DNA from 4 places in the Colwellia sp. BRX8-4 genome. Region 2 is predicted to be linked to each of the others. Evidence: predicted binding sites of a transcription regulator. Region 2 holds the regulator's gene; each other region holds the start of a gene.
The links. Region 2 encodes FliA, which starts transcription of late flagellar genes. Its sites were predicted from a motif close to CTAAAGNTNNNNNNNNNNNNGCCGATA; they were not measured.
Positions count from the first base shown of each region.

Region 1 (5,475 bases), on a different contig from region 2:
ACTGCAGAAAGTGCTGATGAAGAAATAAAAACGTTATATGTAGGGAATCTACCTTACCGAGCAAATGAATCATCGATCAGAGAGTTATTCTCTGAACATGGTCAAGTTCATTCTGTTCGTTTAATGAAAGATAAACATACTGGAAAGCGTCGTGGTTTTGGTTTTGTTGAAATGTCAGCTGATGCGGCTGATGCGGCTGTTTCATCGCTTAATGATACTGAATTTCAGCAGCGTACTTTGAAAGTTCGTGAAGCTAAGGAACGTCCAGAAAAAAATCTCGAAGAAGAATAATCGTTCTTCTTGGTAAGTTATCCTAAATAAACCCACGTTAGCGTGGGTTTATTTTATCTATTAAAGCTTAATGTTGTCAGACTTAACCGTATCTATTACTTTATCGAACTTTTCTTTAGCGACTTTATCGTCACCAAACTCAGCTTTAAAGACTGCATCAAGTAACTGACCAAAAGCATCATCATTCTTAGACAATATTTTATCTGCTTGATCTTGTAGTTGGTTAAACTGATCTAAGAAGTCAATTAAAGGCCTCAGGTCTTTTCCGACACTAGGCGCTAATTTATCATCCAACTCTGCCACTGCTGTATACGCTTGGCTAACATAACTGGTTTTTGTTTGTTGTAAGTCCATACTAAAACTAGTTATCTGTTTATTATCGAAGCCAAGTTCAACTGCTTTTTCAAAAGCTTTATTAACATCGCCATTAAAGAAATCTTTTTGTAATGAATTTACGTCTTTAATTAATGCTTCGATTGCTGCTTTTTCATCATCATCAAGTTCACCCTCTACGCTATAAGAAAAGTTGATTTCATGATACTGACTACTGGTACTACTATAATTTGTCGATCCCCCCTGGCTACTCTCTTGATACTGGTAAGCTTCTTTACTGGCATATTCTTGTAATTCGCTAAATGATATTGAAACTACATCACCGTCAGTAGTGGTAATACTCAGCTCGCTACTTTTTGAATTGCTTGTGTATAATTCGCTATCAATTGCTGTAGAACTGATAATTGGCGTTAACTCTGATACCTTCTCATTTGATTTATTGGCTGAAGGAAACATTTGTTCATGGAGGTCATCAATTCCCTTGTTAATAAGCGTACGACTTTTTTCTATACCTTGGTTTAAGTCATCGTCAAGCATGGCGAGATCTTTTAAATCGCCTTTTGCTTGATCAATACCTAAATTCGCCCCAGCACGCCCCTGCTCAAACATCTCTTTCAACTTATCCTCACTCGCTCCATTTGCTTGGGCAGCTAAGATACTCGCGCTAACAAAGTCCATAACATTACGAGCCACTGCTTCGAAATCAAAAAGGCTAGTTGATGGCTCGCTTTCAGTTAACGCTGTTTTACTGATATCACTCATCACTACATTAGTTGCTTGTGGTGCATCGGTAATCTTTTGAAAATTTGCTGAAATCTGACTAGAAATTGATTGAGATATAATTTTCATCGTAATGGCAGCACGATGGTTTAATGCCAGTGTATTAACTGACTCTGCTGGCATTTCTCGTTTAACGACTTCATTATTTGCTGGTTCACTTTTACGACTTTGCCCTAAATAATTCGGCAACCTTGTCTGATTATCAATTTTATTCATTGTTACTCTCCAGTATCTAATTAAATTTTAATTAAACACAATCAAAGATCTAAAGATCTTTAAATTTAATATGGCCAATATATCGGCATTTTTTCGTAAAACTTTAGCAAGAAGTCAATCTCTTGTAAGAAAATTATAGACAAATGACTAGACAAAGTAATCACAATCGCTAAACTCAGCGCCTCTTTAATACTCACTAGAGTTGGGTATAATATTGTTTAATTCTTTCTACGTTTAAGGCTTATATATGTTTAGTCACATTGCACCACAATTTTATGATAAACAACTTGATAACAAACAGGATGATATCGCTAAATTGTTTAGTGATTTTGACTTACCAAATTTTGATGTTTTTCGATCAGAGCCTTTAAACTATAGATTACGAGCAGAATTTAGAGTTTGGCATGACAATGATGACTTATTTTATATTATGTTTAATAGTGAAACGAAAGAAAAGTATCGCGTCGACACTTTCCCGGTTGCCAGTAAACTCATTAATCAAGCTATGAAAGCCTTGCTTGACGAAATTAAAGATAAACCGTCACTTCGTCATCGATTATTTCAAGTCGATTTTTTATCAACGCTCAGTGGCGAGCTTTTAATAAGCTTGTTGTATCACAGACAATTAGATGAAGAATGGCTAACTGAAGCGGCAACACTAAAAACAACCCTTTCAGCAATAGCCCCTGTTGATATTATTGGCCGTGCTAAAAAACAAAAATTTATCCTCGATAAAGATTATGTCACTGAGAAGTTAACTGTTGGCGATAAAACTTATATCTACGAGCAAGTAGAAAATAGTTTTACACAGCCTAATGGGCACGTTAATGAGCAAATGCTACTTTGGGCAAAGCAAGGTACACAAAATATCGGTGGTGACTTAATCGAACTCTATTGTGGTAATGGTAACTTTAGTATCGCACTCGCTGAAAACTTTGATCGGGTTTTAGGTACTGAAATATCGAAAACATCAGTAAAATCAGCACAAAATAATATCACCGCAAACCAGTTAACCAATGTTGATATAATAAGAATGTCCAGTGAAGATTTTAGTCAAGCGATGAATGGTGAGCGAGTATTTCGTCGTCTAGAAGGTTTCGATCTTAAAAGCTATAATTACGATACAGTATTAGTTGATCCACCAAGAGCTGGCCTTGACCCTGACAGCGTTGAGTTAGTCAGCCGATTTGAACGTATTGTTTATATCTCATGTAATCCTGAGACATTAAAAGAAAACTTAGTTGAACTAATCAAGACACACAATATTGAAAAATTTGCGTTATTTGATCAATTTCCATATACCCTCCATGTTGAAACAGGTGTGATACTTTCACGTAAAAAGTAACGTATTTACTTTTTCACTCCCCTATTGCTAAATTCAGCAGCTCCCCGTGCTATAAAGCGCAGCTGCTGAATGGTACGCATTGAAATTTGTTGACGATCCTCTTTATCAACATCTAATGCATCAGAGCCAGCACTAAATACGATAGTCACCGCTGCATCGGCTTGTAAAAAAGCCACATCCGCATTCAATTTATTTGCTTGCTGTAAATAATCACATAGTTCTAAGGTGAAATAACGCACTTCTCGATTTACCGCCGCTCGAAAAGCAGCTGACGTTCCAGAACGCTCTCGTAATAATAAGCGAAATATATTACCGTTACTTTCAATAAACTCCATAAAGGTAACGACAGATATTTGAATGACAGAACCACCTTTTTCAATTCGTTGGCGAGCTTGTCGCATTAATTGACGCAAAGTTAAACCCGCTTCATCGACCAGCGTCAAACCTAGTTCGTTCATATCAGAAAAGTGTCGATAAAATGATGTTGGTGCTAAGCCAGCCTCTTTAGCGACTTCCCGTAAGCTCAAACTCGAAAAGCTACGTTCACTACTTAACTGCCCAAGAGCAGCATCAATTATTTGTCGACGTGTTTTTTCTTTTTGCTGTGCCCGAATCCCGCTCATTACTTAATTAACCTATACTTTAGCCTGTTTATATCATACTGAATTTTCATCTATTTACTAGAAACTTGATCACTAACATCTACATTTAAATCCAGTATTGTTGATTGAAGATAAAAAGTTTAATAAAAATTACCTTGACTGAAAAGTGATCAAAGTTAAAATAGAGTACACGTGTACACTGAAATTATTTACTTAGTGTTCGTTTTTTTACTGATGGAATTCTTATTACATGAATAAACCTAAAATCGTTTGGCTAAATTTTAGTGTGTTTTTAATTACCTTTTTAGTTGCCGCAATTGGCGTCCCGTATCGAGCAATAACACACGGTTTTGATACCACTGAACTTGTAGTAGCACTATGCTGCTTTATCTATTGTGGTATGTCTATTACTGCTGGCTATCACCGATTATGGTCGCACAAAACCTATCAAGCACATGCTTCGCTGCGTTTAATTTTTGCACTAGGCGGAGCATTTGCCTTACAAAATAGTATATTACATTGGGCTTCTGATCATAGAGTTCATCATAAGCATGTCGATAATAATGACAAAGACCCCTATTCAGCTAAAAAAGGCTTTTGGTATTCACATATCGGTTGGATGCTTCGTGAGTATCAAGCGCATCGATATGCTAATTACGACAATACCCGTGATTTACAAAAAGACGCTATTGTAATGTGGCAGCACAGAAATTATTTGTTGCTGACAATATTAATGAACTTTGGTGTACCTATTTTATTTGGTTTATGGCACGGCGATATTATTAGTAGTTTACTTTTAGTCGGTTTCTTGCGTTTAGTGTTAAGCCATCACACTACTTTTTTCATTAATTCTTTGGCACATATCTGGGGTAAACAAACTTACACAGAAAGAAATACTGCACGAGATAATGGCTTTCTTGCTTTTTTAACTTTTGGTGAGGGCTATCATAACTATCATCATATTTTTGAAAATGATTATCGTAACGGCATTCGTTGGTGGCAGTTTGATCCAACTAAATGGTTGATTAAGGGTTGTGAGTTTTTGAAGCTTACCTCAAAACTACGGACTTACCCGGATGACAAAATTGAAAAAGCGCGCTTAGCTATGGTATTTAAACGTAGCCAGAAGAAGTTACTCTCTCATCCAAATGCGGAGCAAATGCGAGAAAAATTACAGCAAGAATATGATTTACTCATTAGTAGAATTAATGACTACTATGATGTGCGTAAAAAATTACTTGCCAGTAGGCGCGATAAATTAATCGCCGACGTTGAGAGCTCTGAATTAGCAGCGCAATACCAAGAATTTAAGCAGCACTTGGCAGACCAACAACAACATTTTCAACGCTTATTAACCCAACTGGCATAAACCCTTTAGATTAATAAGCTTTTACATGGTCAGATGTCTAAATTCCTGCTAAAATTTTTTTATCTTAGTAGGAATTTAAGGCAAGATTTTGGCAACTCAAAATAAAGCTAAAACGAAGAAGAAAACAAATAACGATTACGATTACGATGCAATAATTATAGGTACCGGACCAGGTGGCGAAGGTACCGCTATGGAGCTATCTAAAAAAGAAAAACGTGTTGCTATTGTTGAACGGTATAAAGACGTTGGCGGTGGTTGTACGCATTGGGGAACTATTCCTTCAAAAGCTTTACGTCAAAGTGTTAGCCGACTCATTGAGTATAACGCGAGCCCACTTTTTAGAGGCCATGAAAAAGCAAAACACTTAACGTTCCCAGCTATTCTTAAACATGCCTCTTCGGTTATTCGTAAACAAGTACAGTTACGCAGTGGCTTTTATGATCGTAACCGCGTTGAACTGATTTCGGGTGAAGCGTCTTTTATTGATGCCCATACGCTTAGAATAGTGAATAACGAGGGCGCTATTGAACAAATTACGG
Region 1 covers NZ_JACGVS010000001.1:700-6,174, forward strand. Annotated here, with positions in the region: gene H4J56_RS00005 (RNA-binding protein) at 1-291, shown strand, start outside; gene H4J56_RS00010 (DUF5610 domain-containing protein) at 352-1,620, opposite strand; gene trmA (tRNA (uridine(54)-C5)-methyltransferase TrmA) at 1,868-2,965, shown strand; gene fabR (HTH-type transcriptional repressor FabR) at 2,971-3,588, opposite strand; gene H4J56_RS00025 (fatty acid desaturase) at 3,818-4,936, shown strand; gene sthA (Si-specific NAD(P)(+) transhydrogenase) at 5,025-5,475, shown strand, end outside.
Region 1: the regulator FliA is predicted to act here: its motif matches at 1,701-1,727, upstream of H4J56_RS00010 (DUF5610 domain-containing protein).

Region 2 (5,475 bases):
GTTTCACCCTGCATTGCTTTAGCGGGCGCTTTTTCTGGCACTGGCGCTTTAGCGACAGGTTTAGCTGCAGGAGCTACCGGTGCTGGCTTCGCGGCTGGTGTTTGAGCAACAGGTGTTGGTGCACTAGGTGCTGGAGTAACAGATAATTTCGGCGCTTGACCTTGACCATGTAATTCGTCTAATAAAGCTTCAAAGTCATCGTCACTTATTTCATCTGATGAACTGCTATTCGATGAAGATGGTTTACTTGAATTATTAGCAGCGACTTCAGGCGAAAAAGCACCTTGACCGTGAAGTTCATCGAGTAAGGATTCAAATTCGTCATCTGAAATATCATTGCTGTCTGAAGACGTTGCTGTTTCTACAGGTGCTGGGGCTGGCGTAGAAGCTGAGCCACCACCATGGAGTTCGTCGAGAAGTCGTTCAAATTCATCTTCTGACATTTCATCGCTAGAAGAACTTTCGCTTTCATGAGTAGCTACTGCTTCAACAACGACTGGCGCAGGCGCTTGCTCTTTGCCTTCTGGTTGGCTTAAACGATGCAATTCTGCAAGTAGTTGAGCATCAGCTTTATCAAGTTTCTCGCCGTTTTGAACTTGTACAAACATTTCATTTACAACATCAAGCGCTTGTAAAATAACATCCATTAAGCTTGCACTAACACTACGTTGGTTGGTACGTAACAGATCGAAAATATTTTCCGCGCCATGACATACGTCAACTAAATTATGTAATGCTAAAAATCCGGCTCCACCTTTAACGGTGTGAAAACCTCTAAAAATAGCATTTAATAATTCGGCATTATCGGGGTCGTTTTCAAGTTCTACGAGTTGTTCCGAAAGCGTTTCAAGTATTTCTCCAGCTTCTATTAAAAAATCCTGAAGAATCTCTTCATCTTGCTCAAATGACATCCAGCAACTCCTATTAAAATCCTAAACTTGATAAAAGGTCATCAACATCATCTTGGTCAGCGACAACATCATCACGTTGTGCTGCATTAACGATCGGGCCTTCAACTAAGTTATCACCTACTTTAGGTTTACTTCGCTCTGCATTACTATCTGTCGTAATACCAAAAGCGGTTAGCATACCAATCAAGCTATCCTCTACTTCACGAACTAGATCAATAACTTTACGAATAACTTGTCCGGTTAAATCTTGAAAATCTTGCGCCATCAAAACATCAGTCATTAAATCATGCATACGCACTGATTCTCTATCTGTCGTTTTTAATAATAAATCTATATCAACACATAAACTTTTAAATTCGGTTAATTCCAATTTGTTATGCATTAATTTTTGCCATAACGGATTAACAGCCTTTATTTGCTTTTGTATCGTATCCACAACGGGAAAAATAGATTCAACAGCATCCATGGTTTTATTAGCGGCTTCTTCCGTTCGCGTTATAACGTAGTTTAGACGTTCTTGAGCATCGGGGATATCTGCTGTCGCTAAATCATTTAACCTGGAATCTAATTGAAAATTATTTAATGAGTCATGTAGTTGGCGAGTCAGCTTGCCTATTTCAGCAAACAATTCAGAATTAATTGGATTTTGAATTTCAGCAATTAATTCATCTGCCTTGTCTTGTTGACCACTTTCTAAATATTCGACCAGTAGCTTTGCTTCTTCCAAAGAAACATGCACATTTGTATTCGCACTCATGCAAAAACCTCACGTTTAGATTAATTAATTATCTATCTAATTAAGGAATTAACCTAAGCGTTGAAATATTTTATCTAACTTGGCGTTTAACGTCGCTGCGGTAAATGGTTTTACAATATAGCCATTAACACCCGCTTGAGCCGCCATCACAATTTGTTCTTTCTTTGCTTCAGCAGTAATCAGCAATACTGGGATATGTGATAACTTCGCATCGGCACGGATGGCTTTGAGCAAATCAATACCTTGCATACCTGGCATATTCCAATCAGTTACAACAAAGTCAAAAGAGCCTTCTTTTAACATCGGTAAAGCAGTGCTACCGTCATCTGCTTCTGAAATGTTAGTGAAACCTAAATCTCGTAACAAGTTTTTGACGATACGTCTCATCGTTGAAAAATCATCAACAACAAGAACTTTCATATTTTTATCCAAGGCACCCTCCGGTGAGAACATTTTAAAATTGTGATTATATGTATATTCTACTCAACTTTGCCAAGATTGCATACGTCCTTTTAACCTATGCATCGCTTGACTGTGAATTTGGCTAACACGCGACTCACTTACATCAAGCACTTGACCAATCTCTCGAAGATTTAATTCTTCGTCGTAATATAGTGACAGTACTAGAGCTTCGCGTTCGGGTAAAGTGGAAATGCATGCTGTTAACGATTTTTTAAAAACTATTTTTTCAAAATTATCATAGGGATCGTTATTATTCACATCTTCCATATTCGATATAGCATCTGCCCCCGTACTTAAGTCTTCAATACCAATTATTTTACCGGTACTTACCTCACTTAGAATATGATGGTAGTCATTTAACGAAATATCAAGTTTTTCAGCAACTTCAATATCAGTTACATCACGACCTAAACTTGCTTCAAGCAATTTTATCGCTTCACTGACCATGCGGCTATTTTTATGAACAGAGCGGGGAGTCCAGTCACCACGGCGTATTTCATCAAGCATAGCACCACGGATACGAATACCAGCAAAGGTTTCAAAACTTGCACCTTTGCCGTGATCAAAATTATTAGACGCTTCAAGCAGGCCTATCATGCCTGACTGAATAAGGTCATCAACCTGCACGCTCGCAGGCAACCTTGCTAATAGGTGATAAGCGATTCTTTTCACTAAAACTGTATGCTGCGAAATTATAGCAGATTTATCAGTTTGAATACTGTAAGCATTTGGTTTTACCACTATCGCTCACTCGCTAAATTATAGGAAAGATATAGAACTTTCAACAAAGTACTCATATCTGATTACTCTTGTTATTAATGTTCTAACAATTGTTCAATAAAAAACTCTAAATGACCTGACGCTTGTTTAGGCACCGGCCATTTAATTAAATTACCTGCTAAAGATTTAAAAGCAACCGCTGCAGGCGATTGTGGATAAGCTTCAACAATTGCTTTTTGTTTTCTAACGGAATTTCTTATATTTTCGTCAAATGGAATGACAGCAACGAGTTCAAGTGCAACATCTAAAAATCGATCGGTAACTTTAGAAAGCTTACCAAAGAGTTGCTGTCCTTCTCTTGGCGTTCTCACCATGTTGGCAACAACTTTAAATTTAAATACACCATGATCTCGACTTAATAATTTCATTAAGGCGTAGCAATCAGTAATAGATGTAGGTTCATCACAGACCACTAACATCACATCTTGTGAGGCACGGCAAAAGCTTAGTACCATGTCGGAAATACCGGCGGCAGTGTCAACAATAAGTACATCAAATTTTGTGTTCATATCACTAAAAGCGCGAATTAAACCCGCATGTTCAGCAGGCGTTAAATCGACCATAGATTGTGAACCTGACGTAGCAGGAATGATATTAATACCAGCGGGACCTTCAATAATTATATCGTCTAATTCACACTCGCCAGAAAGCACATGTGATAAGTTACGTTTTACCCGCAAACCTAGCATAACATCGACATTAGCCAAGCCTAAATCGGCATCTAAAACTAAAACTCGTTGTCCTAATTGTCCAAGTGCAATAGCGGTATTAAGCGAAACGTTAGTTTTACCTACTCCGCCTTTACCGCCAGAGACAGCAATGACTTTTACCGGAGCTGAATTTTGCATTTTTCTTAAGCCACTTGCTTGATCATTCATTTATCGTATTTCTCTACTTTCTTACGAATAGCTATCAATTTAATTTAGTATAACCCTATAATCATTTAATCTGCATATTTTTATAGCTTCAAAATTCACATATTTAGAACAAGTTATGGAAATACAGCTGTATTAGCACTCATCGGTGCTGTTCGCCAATTTATTGGATTATTAATTTGATTTTTCGCGCTCATTTTATCTGCTAGCGTAACGAGTTTTTCAGCATTTGCAACTTTAATATCTTCAGGAACTCTTTGTCCATCCGTTAAGTAGCCTATCGCTAAACCGTTTTGAATCGAAGTGGAAATTATTTCTCCTATGCTAAGGCTTTCATCAAGTTTAGTATAAATACAGCCAGCTAAAGGTACTTTTTTAAAGCGATCAACATTTTCTTGCATAACTCGTTGTTGAGTATTAGCAGCTAACACTAAATAGTTGCGAATTCTGACCCTTGCATTAGAAACTAAAGTAGTTAGGTGTTTAGCTAAACGCATATCACGTTGCCCCATACCTGCAGTATCAATAAGTATCAGTTTCTTTTTGGAGAACTGTTGCAACAATGTATCTAAGGTTTTTGCATCACCAGCAAGCTTTACATCACAACCAATAATTCGGCCGTAAGTGGCTAATTGTTCAAATCCAGCAATACGGTAGTTATCTGTTGAGATCATCACCACTTGGTCTGCGCCATGAATCTGAGCAAACCGCGCCGCGAGTTTAGCTACGGTAGTTGTTTTACCTACGCCGGTAGGTCCCACTAATGAAACCACGCCACCACGATGAATAATGTCATTATTAGTGGTATTAATTTGTTGGCTGATAAATTTCTTCGCTAATAACCAAGTATCTTGGTCATTTTTTTGTGCTGGAATATAACCTGCAATTTGATCTGAAACTTGTTCGCTCATACCCAAAGACATTAGTCGATTAACCAACATCGCACGAGCGGGATCTTTTTGCGCCATATCCTGCCACATTAACCCCGAAATTTGATGTTCTAGTAATTCACGAATAGAAGACATTTCGTGTTTCATTTTCTCTAAGTCGGCGTTATTTACATTTTGTGGCGGTAAGCCATCGCTTACTAAAGACTGTGCTTGGTTCATCACCGGCTGTTGATATGAGTCGCTTGATTGTTCATCACCTTGTTCTTGGCTATTTTGCTCTAAACGGTCGGTGAAGCTTTTAAATTGCTGCTCAATATTGCTTGACGGTGTTGGCGTTGAAACTTGCGCTGAGTTATTTGGATTATTTAGCTTAGCGGCTGCCTGGACGATTTTATCATGCTGAGCTTGATTAATACCTTGACCAATATTTGCAGGTGCTTGCTGAACTTGACGACTTAATAAAGCCGCTAAACTGTCTGAGGGTAAGCGGGTATCTTCTGCTGCCGAGTTGTGCGAAACACTAGGACTGGTCAAAGGATTATTTTGTCTAATATTGACCACATCATTGTCAATCGAACGGTCAAAACTGTTTGTTGCTTGCGCTGTTGAGTTGTTTTCAGGAGAATTTTGCATTACGGGTTGTGCTGCCTTAATTTCTACGTTGTTGTCAACCGCAGCCATTAGTTCAACGCCTTCAGGTACGCGTTTATTTGACATAATCACAGCGTCAGCACCTAGCTCGTCTTTGATTTGTGTCAGCGCACTTCTCATATCTTTTGCTACAAAACGTTTAATTTTCA
Region 2 covers NZ_JACGVS010000002.1:292,272-297,746, reverse strand. Annotated here, with positions in the region: gene H4J56_RS03130 (chemotaxis protein CheA) at 1-911, opposite strand, end outside; gene H4J56_RS03125 (protein phosphatase CheZ) at 925-1,668, opposite strand; gene cheY (chemotaxis response regulator CheY) at 1,717-2,100, opposite strand; gene H4J56_RS03115 (RNA polymerase sigma factor FliA) at 2,152-2,871, opposite strand; gene H4J56_RS03110 (MinD/ParA family protein) at 2,946-3,788, opposite strand; gene flhF (flagellar biosynthesis protein FlhF) at 3,902-5,475, opposite strand, start outside.

Region 3 (5,475 bases), on a different contig from region 2:
TATGCGCTTACCACCCTCGCGTATTCCTGTATATATACTGCCAGATAACAATCTAGCAAAGTGATTATTCAATGCACCAACATTTTCTGAAATTGACATTTCATTGTCATTTAAAATAACCAGCATATCGCTTTTAATATCACCAGCATGATTTAACGCTTCAAAAGCCATACCTGCTGTCATTGCGCCGTCACCAATAACAGCAACAACTTTACGATTTTTGGCTTCTTGTTCTGCAGCAACAGCCATACCGAGTGCCGCAGAGATAGACGTGCTTGAATGGCCAACACTTAATACATCATATTCACTTTCTTCACGCCACGGAAAAGGGTGCAAACCATCTTTTTGACGAATAGTATGCAGTTGATCGCGCCGACCCGTTAAAATTTTATGTGGATAAGCTTGATGGCCAACATCCCATATCAGGTGATCAAAAGGCGTTTTATAAACATAATGTAATGCGACCGTTAATTCTATTGTGCCTAATCCAGAAGCAAAATGGCCACTACTTTTACTTACAGAACTTAATAAGTAACTACGCAGTTCTGTACTGGCCTGAATTAGCTGGCTTTTATTTAGCATGCGCAGATCGTCAGGAGAATTTATATTGGCCAATAAAGGGTAGTCGGCAAGATTTATAGTCATATTTATTTTGTTTATTCTTTAAATTGCAAGAGCAAGATCAATGAGCGCGTTTGATAATAAACGTCGCGAATTGAGCTAAGTTATCTGTATTGTAGGGTAAAGTTGCTAAAGCTTGAAGTGCTTGTTGATATAAGTTGTCAGCTTTTTGCTGAGCGCCCTGTAAACCTAATAGCGCAGGGTAGGTACTTTTATTAGAGGAAACGTCTGAACCTGCTGGTTTTCCTAGTTCTTCTTCACTAGAAATAATATCAATTATATCATCGCGCACTTGATAGGCTAAACCAATATGATCAGCAAAAATGGCGAGTTGGTGCTTTTCATCGGCAGAAATATCGTTACTTAACTCTGTAACCATGGTCACAGAAGCTTTTAACAACGCACCTGTTTTTAGTGAGTGTAGTTTTTCAAGTTCAACTAAAGTGATCACTTTATCGGTCGCAGAAATATCAAGTGCTTGTCCACCGCACATGCCTTGGTAACCTGAAGCATTGACTAATTGACGGATTAAGCTAATACGTTTTGATTCAACCGCGGCGCTAAAGTTATGATTAACTAAAATATCAAAGGCAAGTGTCTGTAAACTATCACCTGCTAAAATAGCGGTCGCTTCATCAAACGCTTTATGACAAGTTGGTTGCCCACGACGTAAATCATCATCATCCATCGAAGGTAAGTCATCATGAATTAATGAAAAAGCATGGATACATTCTAATGCTGCCGCAATACCGTCAACGTCAGATAATTCAAGTCCCAGTGCATCACCGGTAATATAACTTAAATAAGGACGCATACGCTTACCACCAATTAATAGGCCGTATTGCATTGCTGATAGCAATTTTTGATCATTTATTTCATAAGCGGCTAATTTGTCGGCAAGGTATTCATTAATGCGCGTTTGATAAAAGTCGAGTTGGTATAATTGGGTCACTAATTACTACCCAAACTTTCTGAGTCAACTTCGTTTTCAAAATCTTCAAGTTGGGCTTTACCATTCTTAGTCAGTAAAATTTGAATTTTTTGTTCTGCATTTTTTAACTTTTCTTGACTGGCTTGGCTGAGATTTAAGCCGCGCTCAAAAAGGGTCATTGAATCTTCTAAACTCAATGCTCCTTGTTCTAAATTCTGAACAATAGTTTCAAGTTCTAAGAGTGATTCTTCAAAGCTTAAGTTTTCTATTTTTTTCTTAGCCATCATCGAGAGTTCAGTGATTAAATATCTAGGCGCAAATTTATACCAAACGCCTTAATTAATCAATAAACTTCAAATGCTTTTGCCCCTTAATGACTATCATATACTTTCTATTGTCGGTCATTCTATGACTATATTGGCGCTTATATTTATCGTTAAAGCGCTGCGGTTAACGATAACTAGATAAATATAAATTGGGTAAGCTTAAATATGGCGAATTTAGTTGGCAGTATTAACTGTCTCTGGGCTATACGTTGTTAAAGATATTGAACAATTATTTTGTTCAGCAAAGTTAACCTTAAAAATAGCGACTAATTACTTAAGTTATTGACAATATGGGCGATAATAAACTTATAGAACCGTAAGCCATTCATATGCAGTTTTAACTGCGCGCTTTGGATGGTTACGGTTAAATCACGAGTGTGGATAAGAATATAAGTATTCGCGTATCGTAATACCTTAATGTATTATCAAATAATACGACTATCCGTATCATTTTTTTGTGGAGACTTTTTTGTGGATATAGCAACAATATTAGGTGTAGTAGGCGCAATAGGTTTACTCATTATGGCAATGATGCTGTCTGGTGATATCGGCATGTTTATTGACGTTCAGTCAGTTATTATTGTTTTTGGTGGTTCAATATTTGTTGTTTTATCTAACTATAATCTTGGTCAGTTTTTTGGAATTGGGAAAATTATAGGTAAGGCTTTTATGTTTAAAATTGAACAGCCTGACGACCTTATTGAAAAATCAGTTGAAATGGCTGACGCCGCTCGTAAAGGGGGGTTTTTGGCTTTAGAAGAAGCAGAGATAACTAACGGCTTTATGCAAAAAGGGGTCGATATGTTGGTCGATGGCCACGATGCAGATGTAGTACGTGGCACACTAAAAAAAGATATTGAGCTTACTGCTGAACGCCATGAAACAGGCGTAGGTATGATGATGGCACTTGCTGATGTGGCACCCGCGATGGGCATGATTGGCACCTTAATTGGTTTGGTTGCGATGTTATCAAACATGGATGACCCCAAATCTATTGGTCCAGCTATGGCGGTTGCACTACTAACAACCCTATATGGAGCATTCCTCGCTAACGTTATTGCCATTCCTATAGCGTCAAAACTCAGGCTTCGCCTTGCTGAAGAAAAAATGAACCAGGAGCTTATTCTTGACGCTATTCTGGGTATTCAAGACGGACAAAATCCACGTGTCATCGAAGGGTTACTTAAAAACTATCTTGCTGAAGGTAAACGTGCTGTAAATACCACAGAAGAAGAGTAACGGGAGTAATTTATGGCTGAAAAATGTAAATGTCCACCTCCGGGGCTTCCCGCTTGGATGGGTACTTTTGCTGACTTAATGTCACTATTGATGTGCTTTTTCGTTTTGCTGTTATCTTTTTCTGAAATGGATGTTTTAAAGTTTAAACAAATTGCAGGTTCGATGAAGTTTGCGTTTGGTGTACAAAATAAGATTGAAGTAAAAGATATTCCTAAAGGCACCAGTATTATTGCGCAAGAATTTCGCCCGGGTAAACCTGAGCCAACACCTATAGAAGTTATTCAACAGCAAACCATGGAAATGACCCAACAGATGCTAGAGTTTCAAGCAGGTGATGAAACCTCTGCTGGTGGTCGACAAGAACAACGAGGTACAGAACGTGGTGGACAATCACAAAGTACTGCAGATGAAATGTCAGCCCAAGCAATGCAAAAGGCCCAAGACGAATTAGAGCAGGCTTCGCAAGAGCAAGTAAATGAATTAGTTAAAAAAATTGCTGATCAATTAGAACAACAAATTCAAGATGGTGCCATAGAGCTTGAATCTCTCGGACAACAAGTGATTATTCGTATTCGTGAAAATGGTTCTTTTCCTTCGGGTTCTGCTTTTTTACAACCACAGTTTCGCCCTATTATTAGAGAAATAGGTGAGCTACTCAACACGGTTCCGGGTGAAATTATGGTTTCTGCACACACAGATGATCGCGGTATTAGTTCAGAGTTATTTTCTTCAAATTGGGATTTATCAAGTAAACGAGCTGTCGCTATTGCTCATGAATTAATTAAAGTCCCTGAGTTTGACCAGTCACGTTTACTGGTTGTTGGTCATGCCGATACAAGACCGGTAGTGCCTAATACTAACGCGCTAAATCGCAGAAGAAACCGTCGTGTTGAGATTTCAATTAACCAAGGTAAAGCAAAGGAAACCGAACCTGTTTCTATTATTAAATAATAAATTAAGCCGATAAATTCAACTATCGTGATGGCGTTAAGTGATAAACCCCCGTTTATTGCTTAGCGTACATTTTTCAACTTACTCTTCATTTCAACTTACTCTTTATTTCAATTTCGTGTATAATTCGCGCCATTATTTTTGTCGGCCGATTATGGCCTTTAGTCTAGTTTTATATTTAGGGTCGTTTGTTCATGAAATTCATCGTAAAACTCCAATCTGAAATTGCTGTAAAGAGTCGCCCGGTTCGTAAGCGCTTTACTAAAATTTTAGAATCCAGCATTAAAAATGTTTTACGACGTGTTGATGAGCAAATTACCACTCAGGCAAACTGGGATAATATAGAGGTTAATACTAAAAATAACTGTCCTAAAAATCGTTTGGCACTTATTGATACCTTAAAATGTGTGCCGGGCATCGCTCATTTTCTTGAAGTTCAACAAACAACCTATACAGATGTGCATAACATTTTTGAAAAAACATTAGCAGCACACGAAAAGACAATTGAAAATAAAACGTTTTGTGTAAGAGCTAAACGAATTGGAACACACGACTTCAATTCCTTACAAGTTGAACAATATGTTGGCGGTGGTTTAAACGAGCACGTTGAATCCGCTAAAGTTAAATTGAAAAAACCTGATGTAACTATTCGATTAGAAATAAAAGATGAATACTTATTTATTGTCACAGAACGACATCAAGGACTAGGTGGTTTCCCAATAGCAAGCCAAGAAGATGTTTTATCATTAATGTCAGGTGGTTTTGATTCGGGTGTATCAAGTTTTCAAATGATCAGAAAGGGTGCTCGTACTCATTACTGTTTCTTTAACTTGGGTGGCGCTGCGCATGAAGTTGGCGTAAAACAAGTGAGTTACTACTTATGGAATAAATTCGGTGCATCACACAAAGTAAAGTTCTTTTCGGTTGATTTTGAACCGGTTGTTGCTGAAATTTTAGAAAATGTTGAAAACGGTCAAATGGGCGTTATTCTAAAACGTATGATGATGCGTGCTGCTGCGAAAATAGCGAAAAGAGCGAATATAGAATCTTTAGTTACGGGTGAAGCGTTAGGTCAAGTATCTAGCCAGACATTAACTAATTTAAATGTGATAGACCGAGTTACTGATACGTTAATTCTCCGTCCATTAGTCGCTTATGATAAACAAGATATTATTGATATCGCCCGTAAAATTGGTACTGAAGACTTTGCTAAAACTATTCCGGAATATTGTGGTGTAATATCAAAGCGCCCAACCATTAAAGCGGTATTATCTAAAATTGAAGCAGAAGAAGAAAACTTTGATTTTGATGTTTTAGACAAGGTTGTTGAAGCAACGCGTATGTACGATATACGTGATATTGGTAAAGAAAGTGAAGAAGAAATTCATGCAGTTGATACAGTAGACG
Region 3 covers NZ_JACGVS010000025.1:29,709-35,183, forward strand. Annotated here, with positions in the region: gene dxs (1-deoxy-D-xylulose-5-phosphate synthase) at 1-645, opposite strand, end outside; gene ispA ((2E,6E)-farnesyl diphosphate synthase) at 683-1,573, opposite strand; gene H4J56_RS16830 (exodeoxyribonuclease VII small subunit) at 1,573-1,836, opposite strand; gene pomA (flagellar motor protein PomA) at 2,350-3,117, shown strand; gene H4J56_RS16840 (flagellar motor protein MotB) at 3,130-4,068, shown strand; gene thiI (tRNA uracil 4-sulfurtransferase ThiI) at 4,263-5,475, shown strand, end outside.
Region 3: the regulator FliA is predicted to act here: its motif matches at 2,152-2,178, upstream of pomA (flagellar motor protein PomA).

Region 4 (5,475 bases), on a different contig from region 2:
AGTAATAAAGTATTATTGCTAAAGACTTGATAAGCAATATGGTTAGAAGGGACCACTGTTGCTGCACTTAATCGATTTTCGGCACCCTTGTCAGAAAGAGTCGCAGAGGTCGCTAACAAGGTTTTACCGACAATAACTAATTGCTCATCAAATAAGCTAGTTGCTTGTTCCATACTGGCTTTATAGCCCTGTATGGCAGCAAAAAATGTCATCAAAGTGATGATGGATAGTAAAATAAGGACTAAGTAGCGACGAATCGACATTAGGTTTTATTAACCGTATAACCAACGCCTCTGACTGTTTTTATAAATTGTTCTGGCAATTTTTTTCTTAAGTTGTGTATATGTACCTCAACAGCATTACTGGCCACTTCTTCTCCCCATTCATATAAACGCGATTCAATTTGTTCCCGAGATTGGATTCGACCGGCATTTTCCATCAATGCTTTTAATACCATGTACTCTTTTTTTGACGTTTTTAATTCTTCATCTTTAATAAAGATTTTATGAGCTGCGGTATCAATTGCCACGTCTGAGCAAATAATCAATGCCGACTTTGCCGTGCCTAAACGCCGTTCAATCACGCGAAGGCGTGCTAACAATTCGCTAATTTCAAAAGGCTTTACCAGGTAATCATCTGCACCAAAATCTAAGCCTTTAACTTTATCTTCAAGCGCATCTCTTGCGGTTAAAATAATAACAGGAATACCAAGCTTACGATCACGAGTACGCTTTAGCACTTCCAATCCGTCAATATCAGGCAAACCCAGATCAAGAATAACTAAGTCTTGATCTGACACAGACAATGCTGAAATTGCCGTTTTACCATTATCAACATGGTTAACAACAAAGCCTTCATGACGAAGTGACTGCTGTAATCCCAAAGCCAAGGGTATATCGTCTTCAACTAACAATATGCGCATATTTTTCCTATAACAATTTAAAATGACTATTAACGGTTTTTATATTATCTAGCCTTTTCCAAGGCCGGTTATTAATACTTGACGGTCGAAAACTATCAACAGTGAAGATAAGACTTAACAATGCCATAGGTATGATCGACTCAAGGTGTTTTATCTCAAAGTTATTGTCGGTTATTACAGAAATATTCGCCATAAATAAATGAACGTTAGTAGCGGTTATTCATCAAATGACCTGTTTATTCATAGCGGGGTATTTACCTTAAATATTTAGTGAATGAAAATAACAAACTTTTATTAAGGAAAGCTTAAGAGCTAACAATTGTTTGTCGCTAAGATCCCCTAGCATAGCATTGGGCCAACAAATACTAGCGGTATCTTCAATACTGTTGGTGCTATTTCCCTCATTTACTGGCGTTCATTACATTAGATCCTTCAGTAGGATCAATTAATATTAATCATAAAAAGTGCTTGAATAAACACCAAAAACGATATACTGTACATACGTACAGTATATCGAGGTTTTAAAAATGAATTCAATAAATCACATTAATACCAACAACTTAGCGTTAAAAACTACAAATATGGCTATCAAAAAACACAAATGGTGTGATGTTAGAAGTATTGCTAATGCCATAGAACTATCTCAGCAGTATACTGAAATCTTCAAAAATCATGATTTAGATAACAAATGGATCCTGATGATAAACCCTGAAGAGAAGCCGCTTCAGCAATTGTCTGTTCAAGGAAAAATAGACCCTAAAAGAATCTTAAAAGTTAATCTTCATCAACGTAATATCTCACTAAATACCATTAAAGATGCTTTAGAAAAAGGTCACTGTTCGGCTGTTATTTTGTGTAATGCCACCTTAGATAAATCACAATTAAGCCAACTCACTCAATTCGCAGAAAAAGGACAAACTCAATGCATTATTTTAACCAAGCAAACTCAAAAACGTTTAAACCAGCAACGACTAAAAAATTACGTCACTCTTTCGGATTCTTCTTTATTGTTACATTAATTGAGTTTGAAGCGATTTTGCCGTTATTAAAACAGAAAATAAAATTTTGCTCTGCTAAAATAGATCAACTACTTTTCTAAAATAATGTCGACTTTATGCAATGTCCATGTGGTTCAAATATTAGTTTTCAGCAATGCTGCTGCTTATTAATAAATCAAGAGACCTGTGCACAATCACCAGAGCAATTGATGCGTTCTCGCTATAGCGCCTATGCAACAGAGGCTGCTGATTATATTTATCAGACTTATGCTCAAGCTAGCAGAGCTTTACAATCAATCGCTGATATATCAGCATGGGCCAAAGAAACCAAATGGTTAAAACTAACCATTAATGCTGCCAGTGATTATACCGAGCTTAATGATCAAAATGCTGTAAACGCTGACAATAAAGAGCAACGCTTACCGACGGTTTGCTTTTCGGCTTATTACCAACATCAAGGTGAGTATTTTCTGATGAAGGAAACATCACGCTTTGTTGTTGAAAAGGGGCAATGGAGATATTTAGATGGTGAAGTCAGTAACAATGAAGCGCTGATAGCACCAAAAAGAAACCAAGCTTGCTTTTGCGATAGTAATAAAAAATTTAAACAATGCTGTGGCCGGTAAATTCGACAATTAACAATCAAGTTCTTCCCAAAAGAAACCAGCGATGCTTTTGTCATAGTAATAAAAAATTTAGGCCATGCTGTGTTTGGTAAACTCAACAATCAACAATCAAGTCTCCTGCAAAAGAAACCAGCGATGCTTTTGTCATAGCAATAAAAATTTAGACAATGCTGTAGCAAGTAAACTCAACAATTAACAATCAAGTTTAAACATTGCTCAGGCCAGTAAACTGAAAAAGTTAATCACAAATAACGTCAACACAAACGCACGATTTTATTACTATGCTAATGCAATAACCTTATGCTATAGCATCAAGTAACGGCGCTTTAACGATAGTGTTATGCACGGCGTTAAGCCAACCTTTAGTATCGAATGATAATCTTGAACTGTCGGTGTCTTGCGGCGTATTATTCTTTGTATGATTAAATTTTTTCTGGCAGTACAGCGAGGTATTATTTAATACTTCTTGTCTGATATGCTTTTTATCATCTCGAAAAGCAAGCGGTTTAGGCAACAAAGCATTTGATAAACGTAATTCTGCTAAGTTATTCTGCTGAATAAGTTCTGCTTGATCAAATATTGCTGTGTTGTGATTTTCATTCAGAGATAAAGGTGCTTTATCAGGAAGGTCAAACTCTTTACGTAAGCTTGCATCATTAATCGTTTTAGTGCCAACGACAGTTTTTGGCAAAGAAAATTGACTATGGCTAGGTACGTCATCACTTAACATTGCCAATAATAGTGAAAAGTCAGCTCGTCGAGCGCTGTGCACACTTACATTAAGTTGTTCACCTAATTGTAATTCGTGTACCAGAATTTGACTGTCAACTGACTCTGTAAGCAATGTACTTCAACTTTATTATTTTATCTAAAGCTTATATCGGCAATCCTTTAATTTAGTTGAGTTTAATTTCTATTTATTTACACATTTACCTGTCTATTAAAAAGTTGATGTTAATAAGTACCTAATTCACTTCACTAGCAATTAATAATAACCTTCTCTGATAACTTCTGGTAGCATGTGGAAAAAATCAATATCGAGTCTTTTATGAAAATCATTAGCTTTAACATTAACGGCCTTCGTGCGCGTTTACACCAACTTCAAGCCATCATTGATAAGCACCAGCCTGATATTATTGGCTTACAAGAAATCAAAGTTCATAATGATGCTTTTCCCGTTGAAGCTGTTGAAGCTATGGGTTATCACGTTTATTTTCATGGTCAAAAAGCACATTATGGTGTGGCTATGTTATGTAAAAAAGCAGCCAATATTGTTAAAATGGGCTTTGCTAGCGATACTGAAGAGTCTCAAAAACGTATGGTGATGATTGAGACCACCAATGAACAAGGTGAAAAAGTAACGGTATTAAACGGTTATTTCCCGCAAGGCGATAACATCGCTCATGAAACAAAATATCCCTATAAGCGTCAATTTTATAAAGACTTGATGACCTATTTAAATGATAACCATACCCCAGATGAGCACGTAGTCATTATCGGCGATATTAATATTTCACCTGCTGATTTAGATATTGGTATTGGTGAGCCTAACCAAAAGCGTTGGTTAAAGACTGGCAAGTGTAGTTTTCAACCAGAAGAAAGAGAATGGCTTGCAACTTTAATGGCTTGGGGATTTAAAGATACGTTTAGAGAATTGCATCCAACAAAAGCGGAACGTTATTCTTGGTTTGACTATCGTTCTAAAGGTTTTGTTGATAATCGTGGTTTACGCATCGATGTGGTTTTGGCAACGCACAAGATGGCGGCAACGTGTATCGAAGCCGATATTGATTACGAACTACGTGCTATTGAAAAACCTTCAGATCACGCGCCGATTTGGTCTACTTTTAAGTAGCTGTTGAGTAAATACTATGTTCCTTGCTCAATACGTTTGCCCCATTTGTAAAAAATCATTAGTGTTAGCTAACCAAAGCTATCGTTGTCAGAACAACCATAGCTTTGATGAAGCAAAAGAAGGTTATGTAAACTTATTGCCCGTTCAACATAAACATTCAAAAGACCCTGGTGATAACAAAGCCATGGTTAACGCACGTCGTCAGTTTCTAGATAAAGGCTTTTATCAACCGCTCGCTGATGAATTACAATCTCTATATCAACAATACGGTGATTTAACAAAGCCGGTATTTGATGCTGGCTGTGGTGAAGGTTTTTATACTCAACAGTATGTAAGGCCTACCAACCGTGTTTATGGTATTGACATTGCAAAAAATGCGGTTAAAAATGCCGCTAAAAAATATAAAGATTGTCAATTTAGTGTTGCCACCTTGTCGCAGTTACCTTTTAGTGAAAACTACTTTTCTTGGATCAACTCTATTTACGCACCAATTCTTGAAGAAGAATTCACTCGGGTATTAGCTAATAATGGCTATTTAGTCACAGTAACGCCGGCAAAAAATCATTTAATTGAACTAAAAGCATTAATATACCGAACAGCGCAACAACATGATATGACTAAAAGTCCTATTGAAAATTTAACATTGATTGCACAAAAAGAAGTGAACTATGAGATGAAATTTGCTGAAGGTGAAGATATTATTAACTTATTAGCAATGACCCCTTTTGCCTTTAAAACAACTGAAACCTTACTTAACGATTTAAGAACAAGAAATAGTTTCACTTGCCAAGCTGATTTTTTGATACGTATTTATAAAAACACGGTCAATTAACGTTTAACTCAATTGTTAAGCGGTTAGAGTTTAGAATTTTGTGACTGATGACTGATGTTAAGTAGTTTTGCTAAATCAATAAAACGTGGCTTGTGCAGTGATAACTTTATCGAACCACCCGCTTCGTTGACTCTAGCAACACTTTCTTTGTACCAAGAGGCGAGTGCCAGCGGCAAAAACTTATCGGCTTTAACGCCAAGCATTAACAATGCCTGTAGCGGAATACTTAAAATAAATAAGCT
Region 4 covers NZ_JACGVS010000015.1:40,025-45,499, reverse strand. Annotated here, with positions in the region: gene H4J56_RS13285 (ATP-binding protein) at 1-263, opposite strand, end outside; gene H4J56_RS13280 (response regulator transcription factor) at 263-922, opposite strand; gene H4J56_RS13275 (hypothetical protein) at 1,450-1,941, shown strand; gene H4J56_RS13270 (YchJ family protein) at 2,037-2,546, shown strand; gene H4J56_RS13265 (VC2046/SO_2500 family protein) at 2,845-3,390, opposite strand; gene xthA (exodeoxyribonuclease III) at 3,595-4,401, shown strand; gene rlmA (23S rRNA (guanine(745)-N(1))-methyltransferase) at 4,418-5,233, shown strand; gene yfbV (terminus macrodomain insulation protein YfbV) at 5,257-5,475, opposite strand, start outside.
Region 4: the regulator FliA is predicted to act here: its motif matches at 3,425-3,451, upstream of H4J56_RS13265 (VC2046/SO_2500 family protein).